One region of the Thauera sp. WB-2 genome, then DNA from elsewhere that is predicted to be linked to it. Evidence: predicted binding sites of a transcription regulator. Region 1 holds the regulator's gene; the other holds the start of a gene.
What was found. Region 1 encodes FNR, which switches genes on or off when oxygen is low (the NO sensors DNR and NnrR bind a similar motif). Its sites were predicted from a motif close to TTGANCTAGNTCAA; they were not measured.
Positions count from the first base shown of each region.

Region 2: a site for FNR is predicted at 2,451-2,464, ahead of LQF09_RS12375 (cytochrome c oxidase subunit 3 family protein). Genes of this name have one in related genera too.

Region 1 covers NZ_CP088935.1:3,070,095-3,080,862, forward strand. Annotated here, with positions in the region: gene LQF09_RS14010 (sulfite exporter TauE/SafE family protein) at 1-11, opposite strand, end outside; gene hemN (oxygen-independent coproporphyrinogen III oxidase) at 114-1,505, opposite strand; gene fnr (fumarate/nitrate reduction transcriptional regulator Fnr) at 1,655-2,395, shown strand; gene LQF09_RS14025 (SirB2 family protein) at 2,429-2,809, opposite strand; gene LQF09_RS14030 (Crp/Fnr family transcriptional regulator) at 2,908-3,591, shown strand; gene LQF09_RS14035 (PHA/PHB synthase family protein) at 3,615-5,252, opposite strand; gene LQF09_RS14040 (MBL fold metallo-hydrolase RNA specificity domain-containing protein) at 5,397-6,800, opposite strand; gene LQF09_RS14045 (universal stress protein) at 6,969-7,412, shown strand; gene LQF09_RS14050 (DUF3149 domain-containing protein) at 7,482-7,628, opposite strand; gene LQF09_RS14055 (IS5 family transposase) at 7,855-8,940, opposite strand; gene LQF09_RS14060 (FixH family protein) at 9,040-9,555, opposite strand; gene ccoG (cytochrome c oxidase accessory protein CcoG) at 9,557-10,768, opposite strand, start outside.
Region 2 covers NZ_CP088935.1:2,696,669-2,707,436, reverse strand. Annotated here, with positions in the region: gene queG (tRNA epoxyqueuosine(34) reductase QueG) at 30-1,133, shown strand; gene LQF09_RS12385 (SlyX family protein) at 1,214-1,426, shown strand; gene LQF09_RS12380 (cytochrome C oxidase subunit IV family protein) at 1,433-1,726, opposite strand; gene LQF09_RS12375 (cytochrome c oxidase subunit 3 family protein) at 1,755-2,282, opposite strand; gene LQF09_RS12370 (CreA family protein) at 2,520-2,990, shown strand; gene LQF09_RS12365 (hypothetical protein) at 3,026-3,295, opposite strand; gene LQF09_RS12360 (DUF3617 domain-containing protein) at 3,485-4,006, opposite strand; gene LQF09_RS12355 (ADP-ribosylglycohydrolase family protein) at 4,477-5,580, opposite strand; gene ovoA (5-histidylcysteine sulfoxide synthase) at 5,577-7,694, opposite strand; gene LQF09_RS12345 (thioredoxin family protein) at 8,096-8,485, opposite strand; gene LQF09_RS12340 (peptidase U32 family protein) at 8,564-10,537, opposite strand; gene LQF09_RS12335 (VanZ family protein) at 10,681-10,768, opposite strand, start outside.

The DNA of each region.
Region 1 (10,768 bases):
GTTTCGGGCATGGGAGAAGAGCGATCCGGTGCGGCGCGAGGCAAAAGCGCATTTTACGCCTGCACGCCCGCAACCGCATGCGACAAATCGCCCCGCCCTCGCGATCGCGTGACTCAGATCACCCTGGAGTAGCGCGCGCGCTCACGGTCTGCGCGCAGATAGCGGTCGAACACCATGGCGACACCGCGCACCAGCAGGCGACCAGCAGGCTCGACGCTGATCCAGTCGCCCTCGATCTTCACCAGCCCGGCCTTCTGCATCTCCTGCAGGTCGGCAAGTTCCTCGGCGAAATAGGAGCGGAAGTCGATCAGGTGGGCGATCTCGATCGACTGCATGGACAGCTCGAAGTGGCACATCAGCGCCTGGATGATCGAACGCCGCAACAGGTCGTCGGCGGTAAGTTCGATGCCACGCAGGACCGGCAGCTCGTCACGGTCGAGCGCATCGTAGTACTCGTCGAGCGTCTTGACGTTCTGCGCGTATACCGGACCGATCTTGCCGATTGCCGATACGCCGAAGGCAAGCAGATCGCACTCGGCCTGGGTGGAGTAGCCCTGGAAGTTGCGGTGCAGACGGCCCTGGCGCTGGGCAACGGTGAGTTCGTCATCCGGCTTGGCGAAGTGGTCCATGCCGATATAGACGTAGCCGGCCTCGGTAAGGCGGCGGATGCCGAGCTGCAGCAACTGCAGCTTGGTGTCTGCAGTGGGCATGTCGCCGCTGTTGATGCGGCGCTGCGGCTTGAACAGGCCCGGCAGGTGGGCATAGCTGTAGAGAGAGATGCGATCGGGCGAGATCTCCAGCACCTGCTCGAGGGTACGGTTGAAGCTGATCACGTTCTGCTTGGGCAGACCGTAGATCAGGTCCATGCTCACGGACTTGAAGCCCGTGGCACGTGCCGCGTCGATGACGAGCTTGGTCTCGTCATAGCTCTGGATGCGGTTTACCGCCGCCTGCACATCTTCGGCGAAGTCCTGCACGCCAACGCTCATGCGGTTGAACCCAAGCTCGGCGAGCAGTTTCACGGTGTCGAAGTCGACCTTGCGCGGGTCGACCTCGATCGAGTATTCGCCATTGGGAACGAGCGTGAAGTGTTCGCGCACCGCGGCCATGAGCTCGCGCATCTCGTCATGCGACAGGAAGGTCGGCGTTCCCCCACCGAGGTGGAGCTGCGTGACCTGGCGGCTGCCCTCCAGGCATTCCGCCTGCATCGCGACCTCCTTGGCCAGGTATTTCAGATACTTGGCCGAGCGCCCATGATCCTTGGTGATGATCTTGTTGCAGGCGCAGTAATAGCAGATCGTGTTACAGAAGGGGATGTGGAAGTATAATGAGAGCGGTTTGCTGACGCCGCCGACCGCCCTTTTTGCGAGCCAGGCCTTGAGCGCATCGGCGTTGAAGGCCTCGACGAAGCGGTCCGCTGTCGGATAGGACGTGTAGCGCGGTCCGTTGATGTCGAATCGGCGGATGAGTTGCGGATCGAAGATGAGTTGGTTCTGGCTTGTCATGATCTTGCTGCGGCAGTGTGTGCCAAACAATGGCAGATCGCCGCGTTTTTTTGGTTGACGTGGGTCAACGGGCGTGATGTGTTGCCCGATCGAACCACTCCTGAGCCAGGTCTGGCGTCTTTTGTCGGGGAAGCAGGATTATCGTGCAGATGAGGGCGAGCGTGCCAATTACCGTGAACGGGCTCAAGTCTGCCTGTTCGCAGTGCAACCTGGTCGAGTTGTGCCTGCCCTTCGGGATGTCCGACAGCGAGTTGAACCGCCTGGACGAACTCGTTGGCGCGCGGCGCAAGGTCAAGCGCCAGCAAAGCCTGTATCGTGCGGGCGATCCGTTCGAGGCGATCTACGCCATCCGCGCCGGTTCGTTCAAGACCGACGTGCTGCTCGAAGACGGCCGCGATCAGGTGACCGGCTTCCAGATGACCGGAGAGATTCTCGGCCTCGACGGCATCAGTGCAGAGTCGCATACCTGCAATGCGATCGCCCTCGAGGACAGCGAGGTCTGCGTGATCGCCTATGACAAGCTCGAGCAGATGTCACACGAAGTGGAAGGCCTGCAACTGCAGTTCCACAAGGTGATGAGCCGCGAGATCGTGCGCGACCACGGCGTGATGATGCTCCTCGGTTCGATGCGCGCCGAGGAACGGCTGGCGGCGTTCCTTCTCAACATGTCGCAGCGCTTCAATGCGCGCGGCTTCTCGGCGCAGGAATTCCACCTGCGCATGACGCGCGAGGAGATCGGTTCCTACCTGGGGCTCAAGCTCGAGACGGTGTCTCGCGCTTTCTCCCGCTTCCAGGACGAAGGGCTGATCTCGGTACAACAGAAGCACGTGCAGTTGCTCGATCCCACCGGGCTCAAGCGCCTGATCCAGCACCAGCACGGCGCGCGCTGACGCTGGCCGCTCCGCCTCGACGGCCGCCATTGTTCAGGCAAGGAAGCCTGCGGGATTCTTGGTGAAGGCGACCGACACGATCCATACGTACACGAACAGGGCGGCCGCAAAGGCGCCCGCACGCACCGGCTTGGTCGGGCCGCGCTTGAGTGCAAGCGTGCCAAGCAGCACGTATGCAACCAGGCCACCGACCTTGGCGGTCACCCAGTCGGCGGCAAACGGGTACTGCGCGATCATGACCGCCAGCGTGATCGCTGACAGCAGCAGCAGGCTGTCGATGATGTGCGGCAACACACGGGTGAGCCGGTGCGAGAGCATCGGATTGCCCGTCAGCATCCACATGCCGCGCAGCAGGAAACCCGCTGCGCTGAGCACGACGCAGACGACGTGAAGGTGTTTGATCGCGTAGTACATCCTTTCTCCTTGCAAGGGCTGGCAAGCTGCCGGTCTCGGGGCGACAGGTATTGTCGCCCGTCTCGGGTAAGATTACGAATCGTTCCGGAGCCAAAGCAATGTCCCAGCACCCCCATGTCGACATCCCTGCCCTGCTGCATCGCATCCCGCTGTTCAGTGAGTTGTCGGAGTCGGATATCCAGCGTGTGTCGCGCTACACCCGCGATCGGCATGTCGGCAGGGGCGAAGTGCTGTTCCAGCGCGGCGACCAGCCCCACGGCTTCTATTTCGTCGTATCGGGCCAGATCAAGCTGGCCTTCTCGTCGCCACAGGGCACCGAGAAGGTGGTCGAGATCGTGGGTGCGATGCAGAGCTTCGGCGAGGCGGTGATGTTCATGAACCACCCCTACCCGGTCTTTGCGGAGGCCTTGTGCGACACGGTGCTGATCCATGTCGGCCATGCGGTCGTGACCGAACTCATCGACCAGGATTCGACCTTCGCTCACAAACTGCTGGCCGGCATGGCGATTCGTCTGCACAGCCTGATCCAGGACGTCGAAACCTACTCGCTGCGCTCGAGCATGCAGCGCGTCATCGGCTACCTGCTGCAGGTGGCGGACAGCGACACGCCATGCGAGATTGCGCTTCCCACCAGCAAGCAGGTGATCGCCTCGCGCCTCAACCTGACCCCCGAGACGCTGTCGCGAATCTTCCATGACCTCAGCGAAGCAGGCCTGATCAGCGTGCAGGGCAAGCGCATCACCCTGCACGACCCTGCACGCCTGGCACGGCACAACGCCTGAGGCCGTTGCAGCACGGTAGCCGTTCAGGGCTCGAGCACGTACTGCCCTGGCGCATCGGCAAGCGCGGGAAAAGCCTCGGTCGACACCGGGCGCGCCGCCACGAGCGCGCCGCAGCGTGGCTTGAGCCAGCGCATCCAATCTTCCCACCAGCTCCCCTCGCAACGCTTGGCGCGCTGACGCCAGGTTTCCGGCGTATCGTCGCGTGTGCTGGCTTCGACCCAGTAGTGGCGCTTGGGCGGATCGACGACGGGATTGACGATGCCCAGGATATGCCCGGAACTCGACAATACCTGCCGCACCGGTCCGCCAACGTGGTGCACCACTTTGAAGGTTTGCAGCCACGGCGCGATGTGATCGTCCTCGGCCGCAACCGCATAGAGCGGCTGCGAAACGGCCGCGAGGTCGAGCGCCTCACCGGCGACCTGCAAGGCCCCTGGCTGGATCAACTTGTTGTGCAGGTAGAGTTCGCGCAAATACCAGGCATGCATGCGGTACGGCATGCGGGTGGTATCCATGTTCCAGAACAGCACGTCGAATGGCGGCGGTGACTCTCCGTACAGCCAGCCATGCACGACGTAATGCCAGATCAGGCTGTTGGAGCGCAGCAGCCTGAACGAGGCGGCCATCTCCTTGCCGTCCAGGTAGCCCTTGCGAGCCATCTGCTCGGTCAGGTAGCGGATGCTGCTCTCATCGATGAAGACCTCGATGTCGCCTGGTTTGTGGAAGTCGACCAGCGTCGTAAACAAGGTCCAGTCGGCGACCGGCATCTCGGCCTCACCATAGCGCCGGTTCGCCCACGCCATGTACATCGCCAGTGCGGTGCCGCCAATGCAATAGCCGGCGGCATGCACTTTTGCGGCGCCCGTGAAGGCGCGCGCCTGACGGACGATCTCGTCGATGCCCTCGATCAGGTAGTCATCGAAGCCCACCTCGCTCATGCTGGCATCAGGGTTCTTCCAGCTGGTGATGAACACGTCGAGCCCCTGATCGAGCAGGAAGCGGATCATGCTCTTTCGCGGCACCAGATCGAGCACGTAGAACTTGTTGATCCAGGGCGTGATGATCACCACGGGCTCGGCACGCACGCGCTTCTGGGTCGGGGCATAGTGGATCACCTCGAGCAACCTGTTGCGGTAGATCACGGCACCAGGCGTGGTAGCGAGATTCTCGCCCACACGGAAGTCATCCGGGCTCGTCATGCGAACGTTGCCGGCCTGCAGGTCGGCGAGCCAGTTCTCGAAGCCACGCCTCAGGCTGTCGCCATTGGTCTCGATCGCGCGCCTGAGCGCAACAGGGTTGGTCCAGAAGAAGTTGGTCGGCGCAACCGCATTGAGCCATTTCCGCCACCAGAAGGCTGCGCGCCTGCGCTCCTTGTTCGACAGCCCCGGCGTCTCGTAGAGCATGTCCTGCGTATGGCGGGTGAAGGCGAGGTACCACTCCTTGATCAGGTCCCAGGTCGGGCGCTCGGTCCAGGCAGGATCTGAGAAGCGCGCATCATCGGCATTCGGGCTGATCGGATCCTCGCTCGGAATGCCGCGCATGCGATCCCACGTGTGCATCTGCAGCCGGAAAAGGTCGCGCGAGAGACTCAGCAGGTGCTCGCTCAGCTCCTGTGGATGCGCCATCCAGGCAAGCTGCGCGTGGACTATGGGCGCGGTCATGCCGAGCGGATCGACAGACCCCTCCACCTTGTCGTGCAGTCGACGCAGCAATTCATTGGCACGCCCGCGCGTCGCCCTCGGGTGCGACGATGGACGACTCCTGCGGTCCGGTGTAGTCATGTATTTCGCTCTCCTCGCAACGATTCATCGGAGCTGGTACGGATGTCGGGCGACAGCCACCTCGACACCGCTCCAGCCTAGCTCACCCTCCACTGCCGAAGCCAGGCCGGCAGCGGCAAGCACCTCGCCATGGACGACGAAAGTCCTCGTTGGCGGCGGCGTGAAGCCGCGCAGCCAGTCGAGCAAGGCCGGGCGGTCGGCATGCGCGGACAGGCCACCGATGGTGTGCACGCGCGCGCGAACGGGTACTCGCTCCCCGAACAGCGTGACTTGCCTGGCACCATCGACCAACCGGCGACCGAGCGTGCCGGCAGCCTGGAAACCGACGATCACGATCGCACATTCCGTACGCGCCAGGTTATGACGTAGATGGTGCTTGATTCGCCCGGCGTCGCACATGCCGCTCGCCGAGATGATCACGCGCCCGCCACGCACGGCGTTCAACGCGATCGATTCCTCGACATCCTGGACGAAGCGCAAGCGAAAACGTTCGCCATTGGCCTGCACCCAGTCGTACAGCTCCCGCGTCTCGTCATCCCAGAGCTCGCGGTGGCGAACGGTGAGCTCGGTCGCCGCTGTGGCCATCGGCGAATCAACCGCAACGTCGAGCCGGCTCACCCGCCCGGAACGGACAAGATCGGCGAGCACGAACAGCATCTCCTGGGTTCGCCCCACTGCGAAGGCCGGAATGATCACGTTGCCCGTATCATGTGCGAGCGTGGTGTTGAGCACATCGGCAAGCTCCTCGTAGGTGTCACCCACCGAGCGATGAGCGCGATCACCGTAGGTCGACTCCACGCAAACGATGTCGGCGCGCGTAACCCGCACGGGATCCTGCAGGACAGGCCGCAAGGGCTGTCCCAGATCGCCCGAGACGACCATGCGGCGCCCGCTCCCGACGAACTCGATCTCGATGATCGCCGAGCCCAGGATATGACCGGCATTGCGAAACCGGCAGCGTACACCAGGCGCGGGCGCAAACCAGACATCATATGCGATCGCACGCAGGCGCCCCAGGCTCGCCCGCGCCTGCTCGACCGTATACAACGGCGCAAGCTCCCTGTACCGCTGCGCCTTCCTCGAGCGCGCATTGCGCAAGGCCCACTCGGACTCCTTCTCCTGTATGAAGGCCGAGTCCATCAGCATGACGCCCAGGAGGTCGACAGTGGCAGCGGTAGCGTAGATCGGCCCCCGGTAACCCAAGGCAACGAGCCGTGGGACGAGGCCGCTATGATCTAGATGCGCATGGGTAAGGAGCGCAAACTGGATCTCGCGCAGATCGAATTCGAGCGCCTCCCGGTTCTTGCGATCGGCCTGCCTGCCACCCTGAAACAAGCCACAATCGACGATGAATGCACCGTCAGAATGATCCACCTTGAGGCAGGACCCCGTCACCTCTCCAGCGGCGCCGTAGAAAGTCAGTTGCATCGTCAACAAGCCTCCCTATGCGTACTGCTTGCAACGCCCCGCATGCACCTTACACGCACGCCACAAGAATCACGGAGCAATCCGCAGGCTGTTTGATCGCGATCAAGCGCCCTCAGCACGTGGCGCTGGCTATAATCGGATCGTGACACACAACAGGGAGTCTCCGTCATGTTCAAGCACATCCTGGTCCCGACCGATGGGTCGGCCTTGTCCGAAAGCACGGTGGCCCGCGCCGTCTCCTTCGCCAAGGACGCCGGAGCGCGCATCACCTTCTTCTACGCCCAGCCCGACTTTCCCATGCCCATTTATGGCGAAGGCGCACTGATCGACCCCACAACGCCGGAACAGTTCGCAAAATCGGCCGCGTCCGAGGCAAGCGCCATCCTGGCCAAGGCCAAGGCCAGCGCAGATGAGGCTGGCGTGGCGTCGGACACGGACACTGCCGTCAACGAAGTCCCCTACGAGGCAATCATCGATGCAGCCGATCGCCATGGCTGCGACTTGATCTTCATGGCCTCCCATGGCCGGCGTGGCATCGCAGGTCTGCTTCTGGGCAGCGAAACACAGAAGGTGCTCACCCACAGCAAGACGCCCGTCCTGGTCTATCGCTGAAAGGGACAGGAACCCGCGCTTATGCAAAACGGCCCTCACGGGCCGTTTTTTTGTTTACCGGTGTGCTGATCAGCGCCCGGCGCTCGCCCTGCGTTCGTCTTCGGCCATGTGCCGACGCGCGAAGCGATACAGATAGATCGCCATCACGACTACGAACAGGATGGTGAACAGACTCAGCAAGCCGATATCACTGGTGAACAACAACTCCCAGGCCATGACATACCTCCTTAGCAGGGTGTTGAAAATTGGATCATCACCTTCGGTTTCCGGCTGGGCCGGAAAAAATCGACTCTGAAAAGTCCCGGCGTGGTTCGCCATGAAGCAGTTTCCAGTCGTCTTTCAAGCCGATTTTGCTACCGCAATTCAGCAGCGCTCCCGTCGCTGCAAGGACGTCGTTTTCTATTCAATATCGCAATCCGATAGGCGCGCGAGCGCCAACGAATTACGGCGCCAGCAAATTGCCCAATCGCGTCAGGTTGTACGCGGCGAAATTGAGCAGCGCATGCGCGCGAATCTTGTCCAGGCCGCGTGCCATCAAACGGCGCAGCGTGCCGATATCCTTCACCCAGCCGAAGGCCTCTTCGATCATCTTTCGACGACGCAGACTGACCGCGTAGCCTTCGGTGGTCTTGATGTGCGCGGGCACGGCGCTGCCCTGGGTCTTGGCGGCCACATGCGGGGCGATCCCCAAGGCCGTCAGGGCGCCCACGAAGTCGGCGGTGTCGTAACCCCGATCCGCTGCCACCGTCGGCTTGCGGGTCCCGCGAGCGGGTTTGACGCTGCGCTTGACCATCACCAGCGCAGCCTCACGTTCGGCGGTCCCGGTGGCCGGGGTCGTGTGCACATCGACGATCAGCCCGTGCCGGTTCTCCGCCAGGGCATGCGTGGTGTAGCTCAGGAACGCCATGCCGCCGCCCTTGCTCGCCAGCCGCGACTCGGGGTCGGTGCGCGAAACGTGCGTCGCGTTCGAGCGCTTCTTACCCCGGAAATCGACCTCGGGATTGCGGCCCTGATCCGGTCCCGGTGGCTCGTCCGATCCGTCGCGCGCGACCATGCTCTTGTGCGAGGCCCACGCCCGCAGCAGCGAGCCGTCGACGCTGAAATGCTCGTCGGACACCAGCTCGGCCCATTCGGCGATCGCCACCACACCGCCGAAGAACTCGCGCATCACGCTCTCCTTGAGCAGACGATCGCGGTTGGCCGAGAAGGTCGAGTGATCCCAGATCGCTTCGTCCAGCGTCAGGCCCACGAACCAGCGGTACATCATGTTGAAATCGATATGCTCGACCAGCGCGCGCTCCGAGCGGATCGAAAACAGGCACTGCAGCAGCGAGGCGCGCAGCAGCCGCTCCGGTGCAATCGAGGGGCGTCCGCCTTCGGCATAAAGCGCATCGAACTGCGCAGACATCGAGCGCACAACCAGATCGGCAAGCACCTTCACGCGGCGCAGCGGGTGGTCTCGGGGAATTCGATCCTCGAGATTGACGTAGCTGAACAGGGGGCTCTGTTTATGGTCGGTGCCGCGCATCGGATTAATTGCAGTGATAATGCAGAACGTATTGTAACGCCCAGAAAACCCTTGCCGCTGCAGGGGTCTGATTAAATCAACAGCCTGTTAGCAGAAAAATCAGGCATTCGGATCAATGGTGATCTCCATCTCTGCAGGGAGGAACGCGGCCCCGTTCATGCGCCAGCTGCGGGACTCATCTTCTATCAGGAACAACCAGCGCCCGGTACCAAGGGGCGCAATCGCACTTTCATACAACCCTTCGCCCTTGCGGGTGAGAACCAACTCCTGGTCCAGACCACCCCGTGTGGGGTGCGAGATCGTGAGCCGGATCCGCTCTGGCACATCGACCGCGTTGGTCGCGCCCAGCTCGATCCTGATCTCCTGACTACGAATCCGGAGGTCGGCCTTCAGACCAAGGTCGCGGGCGTGCTCGGCCCTGCCCATGGTCTGAACGATCGCCCGGCCTTCCTTGTAGTAGTCGTCAACAACCATGCCATCGAAAGTCTTCACGGCAATGACGAAGGTTGCGATGCCGGCAATCACTGCAATTGCCGGAAACGTGATCAGAAACCAGGGCCAGCCCTGCCGATACCACGGCGGAGGGGGGGACTTGTCGGACGCAGCAGTACTCATGTCACCTCGGGATCAGGAAAGTGGTTTCTTCATTCACGCTCAGCGCCGGGTTGTCCTCGGCCGTGATGCGGAAAGCAATCGTGTTGGCACCGGGAGCACCCGCGTCGTAGGGCACCAAGACCTGAAGCGTCACCGCCTGGGTAGACGCCGCCGGCACCTCGACGCGCTCGACACCACCGATACGCACCCCGGGCATGCCGGACACCGCGAGCTGGAACGCGCGCGGCGCCTCGGTCATGTTCATGACCTGAAGCTGGTAGACGTTCTCGATGAAGCCGCCTTCGATCTCACGACCAAGCGACGAGCGGTCACGAATGATGTCGACACGCAGAGGATCGCGCGCCGCGAGCCCCCAGACGAAGGCAAGAGAGACCAGTACCAGCACGGCGCCATAGATCAATGTCCGCGGCCGCAGTACATGCAGCAGGATCTCCTTGCGCCCCCAATGCTTCTTGAGCGCGTTCTCCGTGGAGTAGCGGATCAGCCCACGGGGATAGTTCATCTTGTCCATGACCTGGTCGCAGGCATCGATACAGGCTGCGCAGCCGATGCATTCGTACTGGAGACCATCGCGGATGTCGATACCGGTCGGACAAACCTGAACGCATATGCCGCAATCGATACAGTCCCCTTTGCCGACGCTGCGCGGGTCGATGTTCTTCTTGCGCGTCCCGCGCGGCTCGCCACGCTCCTCGTCATAGGTAATGACGAGCGTATCCGGGTCGAACATGACGGCCTGGAAACGCGCGTAAGGGCACATGTACTTGCAGACCTGCTCACGCAACACCCCGGCGAAGAGGTAGGTGAAGCCTGAGTAGAAGAGGATCCAGAACAGCTCCCAAGGGCCGAAGCCAAGCGTAAGCAGGGAGGCGAGGAGCTCGTCGAGCGGCGAGAAGTAGGCGACGAAGGTAAAGCCGGTCCACAGCGCGACGAGCCCCCAGGCCGCAAACTTGCTGCCACGACGCACGGCCTTGCCGACGCTCATGGGAGCCTGGTCGAGCTTCTGCCGCCTGACATGATCACCCTCGATCTTCTGCTCGATCCACATGAAGATCTCGGTGTAGACCGTCTGCGGACAGGCGTAGCCGCACCAGAGTCGTCCGGCCACCGCAGTGAAGAAGAACAGCGCGTATGCGGAGATGATCAGCAGGATGGCGAGGAAGAAGACATCCTGCGGCCAGAACACCCAGCCGAAGATGTAGAACTTGCGCTC
Region 2 (10,768 bases), 370 kb from region 1:
GCAGGGACAGTGTGGCGGGGGCACCGGACATGTCGTCTGCGGCGGGCGCGCAGCCTGCCGCGGTGTCGGGTTGGGGCCCGAGCAACGGGCTTGAATTTGTTGCGCAGATCAGACAGTGGGGGCGGGAGTTCGGCTTCAATGCGATCGGCGTGGGCGGAATCGACCTCACGGATGCCGAGCCGGGGCTGATGGCCTGGGTGGAGGCTGGCTTCCACGGCGACATGGATTATATGGCGCGACACGGCCTCAAGCGCGCGCGCGCAGCCGAGCTGGTGCCCGGTACCGTGCGCGTGATCAGTGCGCGCATGGACTACTGGCCCGCGGCTGCCGACGCCGGCGCGGCGCTTGCCGACCCGCAACGCGCCTATGTGTCGCGTTACGCATTGGGGCGCGACTACCACAAGGTGTTGCGTGCGCGCCTGCAAAAGCTCGCCGAGCGCATTGCCGCTGCCGTGCCGCACCAGTACCGCGTATTCACCGATTCCGCCCCGGTGCTGGAGGTGGAGCACGCCAGCCGCAACGGACTCGGATGGCGCGGCAAACATACCCTGCTGCTCGATCGCTCGGCGGGTTCGTGGTTCTTCCTCGGCGAGATCTTCACCGACCTGCCGCTGCCGGTCGACGAACGGCTCGAGCCGCACTGCGGCCGCTGCACGGCCTGCATCGACGCCTGTCCCACCGGCGCCATCGTCGCGCCCTATCGTGTCGATGCGCGGCGCTGCATCTCCTACCTGACCATCGAGTTGCAGGGCGCCATACCGGAAGCGCTGCGCCCGCAAGTCGGCAACCGCATCTACGGCTGTGACGACTGCCAGCTCGCCTGCCCCTGGAACCGCTTCGCCCAACTCAGCTGCGAGCCCGACTTTGCGCCCCGGCATCGCCTCGACAGCACCACGCTGGTCGAGCTCTTCGCCTGGTCGGCGGCCGACTTTGCCGAGCGCACGGCGGGCAGTCCGATCTACCGTATCGGCCACGAGCGTTGGTTGCGCAACATTGCCGTGGCCTTGGGCAATGCGCCGACCACCGCCGCTGTCCTCGCTGCCCTGCAGGCACGCGCGCAGGACGACAGCGCCATCGTGCGCGAGCATGTGGCCTGGGCACTGGATCGCCATGGCGGGGCGGCGAGCGGCTAGAATCTGCGGCCCTCTCGTCTGTGGCCCTCTCGTCTGCAGTCCTCTTGTCTGCAACCCCCTCCCAGGAACCGCCGCGCCTCATGGAACAACACCTCGAACACCGCCTCGAGAAGCTCGAGACCAAGCTGATGGCTGCCGAGGATCTGCTCGACGAACTCAACCGCACGGTATGGCGGCAGCAGCAGGCGCTGGAACTGCAGCGCGAGCAGCTGCGCCAGCTTGCCCAGCAGGTCAAGACCATCCAGCCCGGCAACCCGCTGCGCCCCGAGGACGAGGTGCCGCCGCACTGGTAGAGGGCGTCAGGGTATGAGCGCGCCGGTTAGGCGGGCGAGGGTGTCGCCAAACGCGCTGGTCAGTACCACCAGCAGGGGCATCCCGTAGGCGAATGCGTACACTGCCAGCCTGATGCGCTGGTGCGCGCTGCGCAGCTCCAGAAAGTGGTCGCACACCAGCCGCAGCTTGACCGCCATGACCACGGCGACCATCACGGCAACGCCCAAGCCGGCATCTGCCCGTCCGCCCAGGCCGGCCCCTGCCACGCTCAGCAGCACCAGCAGCAGCCACGCCAGGTCGACCTTGCGTGTTTCGCTCATTGTCTCGGTCCCTTGGTCGGCATTGGGCTCATCGCAGCACATAGAACAGCGGGAAGATCATCAGCCACAGGATGTCCGTCGCGTGCCAGTAGCAGGCAAAGGCTTCCAGGCCACCATGCTCGGCCACCGTGTAGGCGCCCCCGGCGGTGCGTGCCATCACCCACAGCATGCCCAGCAGTCCCCAGAACACATGTACCAGGTGGGTGAAGGTGAGGTAGTAGTAGGTCACCACGAACACCCCGGCGTCGCTGTCCAGCCCGTGGCTGAAGTTCCAGCGCAGTTCGAGGATCTTGATCAAGGGGTAGCCCAGCCCGAACACGAAACCGGCCAGCAACCAGCGCAGGCAGGCCGGCTTGCGCCCGGCGCGCATCGCATGCAGCGCGCGCGCCACGCACCAGCCACTGGTGAGCAGCATCAGCGTGTAGCCGGTGCCTGCAGCAAGCGACAAGCGTCCCGGCCCGGCCTCGAATGCGTCCGGGTTGTGTGCGCGGGCGATGAAATACACCGCGAACAGCAGCGCGAACTCGGTCAGCTCGCAGAAGATGCCCACCCACATGGCCTTGCTGCCGGGGATGCGGCCGGTAACCGGTGCGGTGTGGTCAGAACGATCGGGGAAAGCGAGGGCGGCAGGCACGGCAGGGGCTCGGAGCAGGGTGAGGCGGCGCCAGGGCAACACGCCCCAGGCAGGATCACCAACTGATACGCTCAACGCTACCGCGCTGCCTTGATCCAGGGTAAATCCTCGCGGCCGGTGCCATACTGGCGGCCCGCGCCAAAACCGGAGTCCAGACTCGTGAAGATCATTTCCCTGCTTGCCCTCGGAGCCGTCCTGCTGGCGCCGCTGGCGCAGGCCGAAACCGTCGGTAGCGTCGACACCGCCTTCAAGCTCATCGGTCGGAACCACCAGGTCGTCGTCGAGGTGTTCGATGATCCGAAGGTGAAAGGCGTGTCCTGCTACGTATCGCGCGCCCGCACGGGCGGCGTGAAGGGCACGCTGGGCCTGGCGGAAGACACTGCCGACGCCTCGGTGGCCTGCCGGCAAGTGGGCGAGATCTCGTTCGCCGAGCCGCTGCGCAGGCAGGAGGAGGTGTTCTCGCAGAGCGCGTCGATCCTGTTCAAGAAGATCCGCATCGTGCGCATGGTCGACAGCGCACGCAACACGCTGGTCTATCTCGTTTATAGCGACAAGCTGATCGACGGTAGCCCGCAGAACAACGTCACCGCGGTGCCTGTCCCGCAGGCCGTCGCCATTCCCGTGCGCTGAGCGCGCCGCGCGCGCAGCACACGGGCTGCCGCGCTTCAGGCCGCCGCCACCTCGGCGAGGCTGCACTTGGTGACGCCGAATTCGGTACGCACCAACAAGGGGTAGCTCGCGCCGCTGAAACGGCCGAAGTGGCCGATGTTATAGCCGACTACGCAGCCGGCGATGTGGCCGATGCGCACACGCCGGCCGACACGGTAGCCAGCGCGGATCGCACGGTTGACGGCGTGCTCGACGCTGCCATGCCAGGGGTGAGGGCAGTTGCCGCTGCGTTTGCCCTCGATTACGGAGAGGGGCTGAGTGCTCATGATGACCTCTGTCAGGGGCCTGGGGGTTGGGCCTTCAAGACCCGTAACGGCCCGCGTCGGGCGGGCTTGATGCACTTTCCCGCAGTCCCTTGCGTGCAGCAGTGACGCCCGTCACGGCGCGGCGCAATCACTCCGCCTGCGGCGCACTGCCGCTACCCGGTCGTGACCGGGCTCACACCCGCCGCTGGCTCAGCGCGCGCACTGCGCGGCCAGCCACCGCCCCTCGGTCTCGACGTCGAGATCGCCGCGCGTCGAGCGCATGCTCACGCGCGTGGTGAAGTGCTCCGCGGAGTGGACGCGTGCGCGGAAGTTGCCGGTTGCGCTCGGTCCGGTGCAGCTCAGCGTGCCCGTTACCGTGTTGCCCTGCCTGATCACGTCGCTGAGCACGCAATTGCCCTCCACCTTGCCGGAGAAAACGTTGTCCTGGCGAGCCTGCTCAGGCGTGATGCAGGTGCGCGCCGTACCGTCCGCGCCCAGGCTGACACCCCGCTGCGCCATCTGCTGCTCGACGATGCGGCGGGTGTCGGCAGGCAGGTTCTTGAGCTGCTGCTGCAACTGCGCCATGTGCGCCGACATGTCCGGCAGGCCGCCCACACTCAGGTGGGTGGAGCGGAACTCCCACAGCCCGGGGCGGATGTTGTCCACGGCGTGGGAGGAGAGCGGGAGGCTGGCGAGCGCGAGGGCAAGCAGGGCGAACCGGTGGGACGTCATGACGGGGCTTCCTGGGAGGTTGCGGTTGGGCGAAGGCCAGATTATCGCTGGCGAGCACGGAGTATTTCCGTGGCTTTGTGCAAGCAGGTGTGCGCTTACTGCCCTGAGGTGAGGCCGATCCAGGACAGCATCCCGGTTACCGCGGAAGCCCCGCCCCACCAAAGCAGTATCACCGAGGCGACCGCCGCCAGCGTGGCCAGGTAGCCGCCCAGCAACATCAGTCCGTCGCGCAGACGCAGCCCCCAGGATTGGCTCGCCGGGCGAGGATGAGGAGCACCGGGACTGCGTCATCGAGCGTTGGGACTACACACCCGATGCGCAGGGTTTCGTCCGTGCGGCCCTCACCCGGCTCGCTCCGGAGCGAGCCTGAGCTCAGGCGGCGGCGAGCGCTGTTCCACGGCGGCTGCCCGGCGCTAGAGCGCGCAAGGTCGAAATCTGCACGGACGGCTGTGCAGAATTCGCAATCCGACTCAGTCCGTGTCCACCTGCACTGCGACGCGCTGCACGATCGCCCGCAGCGCTGCGCTGTCCGCCAAACCCGTAATGAAGCGCTGCGGGATGCGGCTAAAGCCGACCTGCGCCCCCACCAGCGCCCCCGTCAGCATCGCCCGCGCCAGGTTCTGTCCGCCGCCATTCACCGCGTGCAGCACCGCGGACTCGAAGTCGTCGGCAAAGCGCGCCGCCAGGTAATAGGCGGCGGGGAACTGGTGGTACACCGCGCACGGCATGCCATACACCAGCGACACCTTCCACGCCGGCTCGATACGTACGTCCGGGTCGAGCGCTGCGCGCGCGATTGAGGATTGCGTGAGCAGCGCATCCGGCGAGGGGAAGCGGCCGGCGGTCGGGACCTCGACACTGCCGGGCCTCGGCGCCTGCAGGTTTCCAGAGGTGACGGTGTGGAAGGGCAGTGCGCCGGACTTCACCCGCGCCATCAGCTTGGCCGAGATCGCCGCATCGAGTGCATGGCCCTCGACCAGCATGCCGAGCACCGCGCCGAAGGCCACCGTCATCGCCACCACGGTGCCGTCGGTCTGGGTGAGCACGGTGTTGCGGGTGACGGCATCCGCCAGCGCAGCCGGGTCGAGCGCGTAGCGCACCGCGATCGCCAGCGTGCGCTCGGCGGCCTCGGTGGTATCGGCATTGCCGGCGACCTGGCCCCAGGGCAGGCCCTGCTGCATGCGCTTGCGCCAGGCTTCGCGGATCGACTGGCTGGTATAGCCGCCGGGGCCGTGCATCGGCGTGCCGTCAATCTGCGGGAAGAACACCTCGTCCATCCGGCGGCAGAAGTCGGCCTCGTCATAGCTGCCACGCTCGGCCAGCGATTCCAGCGTCAGACGCAGCAGCACGCCCGCCTGCGAGGATTCGCCCGCCTTCATGCCCGCGTGGTAGTGGTCGGGCATCGGCGCGGTGTAGTCGGAGATCCACGCGCCGTAGCGCGTACGCAGCGCGTCGAGGTCGTAGTACCAGTGTGGCCCCAGCGCCAGTGCGTCGCCGATGAAGGCGCCCATCAGCGCGCCGGCGGCGCGGTCGGCGAGGGGCGCAGGGTCGGCGCGGTTGTCGACCGCGCTCATGTGCGCTTTCGCCAGATGGTCAGCTCCGACAGGGTGTGCTGGTGTTTGCGCCGCGTCTCGCGGATCACGAAGGGCACGGCTTGCGGCCCCTGCACCAACTCGAAGTCGGCGGCGAGCAGTTCCTTCAGGCCGTCGAGCGTGGTGAAGGACTCGCCGTCCTTCTTGAAGCCACCGATCCACTCCTCGCGCTTGGTGTGTTCTTCCAGCCAGGTGTAGGGCGAGGCGAGCAGCAGCAGGCCGCCGGGGTTGAGGCGCCGCGGCACATCGGCGAGGAAGCGGCGCGGGCTGTACAGGCGGTCGATGAGGTTGGCGGCGAGGATGAGGTCGAAGCCGGTGAACACCTCCTTGAGGTTGCAGGCGTCGCCCTGCCAGAACTCCACGCGGCCGGCGGTCTCGGCCAGGCCCAGCGTGTCGAGCCGGCGCTCGTGGTAGCTCACCAGCTCGCCCTCGTCGGGCATGGTGTAGCGCAGCGCGCCGGTCTCGGCGAGCTTGGCGCCGGCCTGGATGAAGCGCGCCGAGAAGTCGATGCCGACCACGCGTTCGAAGGCGCGCGCGAGTTCGAAGCTGGCGCGGCCAGTGGCGCAGCCGAGGTCCAGCGCGCGGCCGAACTGGCCGTTGCCGAAGCGACGCTGTGCGCTGATCGCGATGTCGGCGAGCGCCTTCGGGAAGTTGGGTACGCCGAAGGCCTCGTCGCCGTAGTGGAACTCGGCGTACTGCGACAGCAGCGCGTCGGTCTCGTAGGTCGAGGACGGATTGAGCGCGGGGGCGTCGCTGACGATGTAGCGGAAACCCGCGTGCTGGAAGAAGTGGCGGCGGAAGGCGTAGCGCGCGGCGTGGCGCGACTCGTTACCGGCCGAGATCCAGCTGCCGCCCTTGATGATGGCGTGGCGGTCGTCGAAGGTCGGCGTAGTGAAGTCGTCGTAGATCGGGTGCACGTCGAAGCCGTCGAAGGGATAGGTCGGCGTCTCGCACCACTGCCACACGTTGCCGACCACGTCGAACAGCTCGCCATGCTGGAACAGCGTCACCGGACAGCTCGAGGCCCAGTGGTCGAGATGCAGGTTGGCCTTGGCCGGGGCGTCGTGCGGCACGTCGGCGAGGCCGGCATGGTCGTAGAGGCGGTTCCATTCGTCCTCGGTGGGCAGGCGCACCGGCTGACCGGTCTCGCGCGCCTTCCAGCGGCAGAAGGCGCGCGCCTCCAGGCAATTGACCTCCACTGGCCAGTCCCAGCACATCGGCACTTCTTCGGTCATCAGGCGCAGCTTCCAGCCGGCGGCGCCGGGTACCCAGAAGGTCGGGTGTTCGGCACGCGCAAAGCGCTTCCAGCCCAGGCCCTCCTCGTCCCACACGCTGTCGTCGGCGTAGCCGCCGGCCTCGACGAAGCCGAGGTACTCACGATTGGTGACGAGGTGGCGCGCCGCCTGTAAGGCCGGCACCTCGGCGCGGTGGCTGCCGTATTCGTTGTCCCAGCCGTAGATCGGCTCGTCGAAGCTGCGGCCGAGCTGCACGACGCCGGCGGGGATGTCGACCAGGGTGTTGGCGGGCGGCTCGCCGTGCTCGGCGCAGGGCTGCCAGGCGGGGTGGGGCTTCACGTAGTGCAGCGCGTGCTGGCGCATCAGCACTGACGAGGTTTCGAGGTGGATGCGCTCGTGCTCGATACCCATCACCACCGCCCAGAACGGATCCTTCCAGCCGATCGGCAGCGTGAAGGGTGTCTCCCGGATCACCCGGTCGACCACCGCCCGCACCTTGTTCCGGTACGCGGCGACCTCGGCCACCGTGGGCCAGTCGTAGCGGGTTTCGTCGAGGTCGTCCCAGCTCATCTCGTCGACGCCGACTGCGAACATCGACTCCAGGCGCGGATCGATGCGCTGCTCGATCAGGCCGGCGAGCAGGAGCTTGTTGATGAAGAAGGTCGCGGTGTGACCGAAGTAGAAGATCAGCGGGTGACGCAGGCTGATCGGCTTCTTGTAGTAGGCCTCGTCACAGGCCAGTACCTCGAACAGCGACTCGTAACGGTCGAAGGTGGCGTGGAAGTAGTGCAGCAGTTCGGCGCGCTTGGCTTCGACGTCCTGGCCGGCGAGCAGCGGGGTGCGGGGGAAGAGGGCGTTCATGGTCGGCATCCGCGAGGCGATGCATGGGACTGTGCAAGATCACGGGCGCGGGATCAAGGGCGGCTGGGGTGGGGGAGGTGAGGGACAGGCGGGGTGCGGGCGAGTGCTTTTGCGTGGAAGCGGCGCCCGCCGCGAGGGTTTGAAGGCGATCGGCGTTGGGTGGGCGATGAAAAGCTCGCGGCTGGCGCCGCTCCTACCGGAAACCGTCGCGCGCGTCCCCCGCGTGGAAGCGGCGCCCGCCGCGAGGGTTTGAAGGCGATCGGCGTTGGGTGGGCGATGAAAAGCTCGCGGCTGGCGCGGCTCCTACCGGAAACCACCGCGCGCGTCCCCCGCGTGGGAGCGGCGCCAGCCGCGAGTCTCTTACGACCTTTTCGGCGCCCGCCCACGCGCCCGAACGCGCCTCAGCGGCTCAGCCGGGCGCCAAGCTCGCGCACCGCGCTTGGAATGACGCTGGGGGCGGCAGTGGGGGTAGCGGAGGACTGCGCGAGACGCGCCAGCAGTCGTGTCACCACCGCCTCGATGGGGAGTGAGGCGCCGAAGTGCAGGGGCTGACCCGCCTTGAAGACGGCCAATGTGGGGAAGTCGTCCACGTCGATATCGCCCACGAGTTCGGCATCGTCCTCGATGTCGGCCCAGGCAAAGACGATCTCGGGATGGGCCAGGGCGATGCGGGTGAGCACCGCCTGGAAGTCACGGCAGGTGCCGCACCAGTTGGCGCACAGGGCCACCACCACGAGGGGCTGCATGGCGAGACGGGGGTGTTCGGGTAGCTCCTGGGCCGGGGTAAGCATCCTGCGCGCCTGATCGATTGCGATGAGGCCGAGTGAGGTGTGTGTCGGCCGTCTTGAAGGTGAGGGTTGGCGTTTGCTTCAGACGGTGCCCGCTGTGGCTACAGCTGTCGCTTTGGTGTGGAACTGAACCTTCTGCGCGACCACCGTGTCGCGCATTTTCGCGATGTGGGGCTTCATTCCGCCGACGACGTGCATCTCGCAACGCTTGCAGTCGAAGCGCAGGGTCAGCGTCTCGTTGCCATTGACCAGCTGCATCGGGTCGGGGCGGATGCCTTTCACTTCCTTCGGGCACAGGTTGAAGCTGTAGCGCAGGCAGTGCTTGGTGATCATCAGCGAGACGTCGTCGGTCTCCTGGTTCTCCTCGAAGGCGGCGTCGATGAGCTTGACGCCGTGCCTGGCGTAGAAGGCACGCGCCTTGTCGTTCGAGACGTTGGCAAGGTAGCTCAGCGCGTCCTGCGGATAGGGGACGGGGGGCTCCACCGGTGCGGCGCGTGGCGGGCGGGCGTAGGCCAGCAGCCTTGCGTGCTCCAGGCGCTCGACGGCTTCGCGGCGCAGGGCGTTGAGCTGGCTCGCGGGCAGGAAGGGGGGCGCCGGCAGGTCGATGAGGATGTCGCCGGCAACGAAGTCGGTGTTGCCCAGCTTGGCGATGTGTTCGCGCAGGGTGGCGAGCGCGCGCTCGGCGTTCTGTGCCGGCGCGAAGGCTGTCGTAAGGCTTGCGCTCGCGCGCACGCCGTCCTCGTCTACAAGTGTCAGCACGAAGCCGTCCGCAGTCGCTGCGAACTGCGCATCGACCGCAATGCGGCGCTCGGCGGACTTCTTCTCGAGTGCACGCTCGAACTCGTGGTCGTGATTGCGGAACAGCGAGGTGCCGGGTACCAGGTCGGACGGCAGCGGTTCGGACGGAAAGATGCGGTCGATCCCCTCGCCGCCGCCGTTGGCTTCGGCGCGATTCACCCGCAGGCCGGTGAGTTCGCCCTTCGGCGTGTACCAGGTCAGGCCGTCGGCGTTGTGGATTGGCGAGACGCGCTCGACGTCGAAGAACTTGCGCCCCTTGGTGTCGATCTTCTTCACCCGGCCGATCGGTTCGCCGACGAACTTGGGCGACTCGAAGGCCTCGATGCCGTGGCGGCGGTCGTTGGTGAAGTAGTCGGTGTAGCCGCGGTTGAAGGTCTTGTCGGCCTGCGGGGTGAACAGGAAGGTGGTGCGCCCGCTCGAGGCGCGGCGGTATGCAGGGCCGTCGGCGTCCGGGTGCTCGATGATGTCGTCGAGCAGCGTGCGGTAGTGCGCGGTGATGTTCTTGACGTAGGCGAGGTCCTTGTAGCGGCCCTCGATCTTGAACGAACTGACTCCCGCGGCGGCCAGCGCGCGCAGATTGGCGCTCTGGTTGTTGTCCTTCATCGACAGCATGTGCTGGTTGCTGGCGACGGTGTGGCCGTCCTTGTCCTTGAGGTCGTAGGGCAGTCGACAGGCCTGCGAACATTCGCCGCGGTTGGCGCTGCGCCCGGTATGGGCGTGGCTGATGTAGCACTGGCCGGAGAAGGCCACGCACAGCGCGCCGTGCACGAAGTACTCGAGCTGGCAGGTGGTGGCTGCGGCGATCTTCTTCACCTCGGCGAGCGACAGCTCGCGCGCCAGCACGATCTGCGAGAAACCCACGTCCTGCAGGAAGCGCGCCTTGCTGGCGTCGCGGATGTCGGTCTGCGTGCTGGCGTGGAGCTGGATGGGCGGCAGGTCGAGCTCGAGCAGGCCCATGTCCTGCACGATCAGTGCGTCGACGCCGGCGTCATACAGTTCCCAGATCAGCTTGCGCGCCGGTTCGAGTTCGGCATCGAACAGGATGGTGTTGGTGGCGACGAAGATCTGCGCGTGGTAGCGGTGGGCGTGCTGCACCAGGCGCGCGATGTCCGCCACCGAGTTGTCCGCGGACGAGCGCGCACCAAAGGCAGGGCCGCCGATGTAGACCGCGTCCGCGCCATGGTTGATGGCCTCGATGCCGAAGTCGGCGGTCTTGGCCGGGGCGAGGAGTTCGAGGGTGTGGCGGTCGGTGCTCATCGGCGTCTGGATTGCGCAAGCGCTTGATCGGAAAGGCCGGGATGATAACAAGGCGCGCGCCGCCAGGCGCGCCTGTGGTCAAAAAAGGCGCTCAACCTGCGCTCATCACGGTGGCCTGGCGGCGCTGCACCCGTGTGCCTGGCTCAGCCGCGCAGGCGTCGGCGTCGGGCAAGGGCGAACGGCACCAGCACGAGCAGCCCCACTGCATCCGCCACCCAGTCCCAGGGGTCG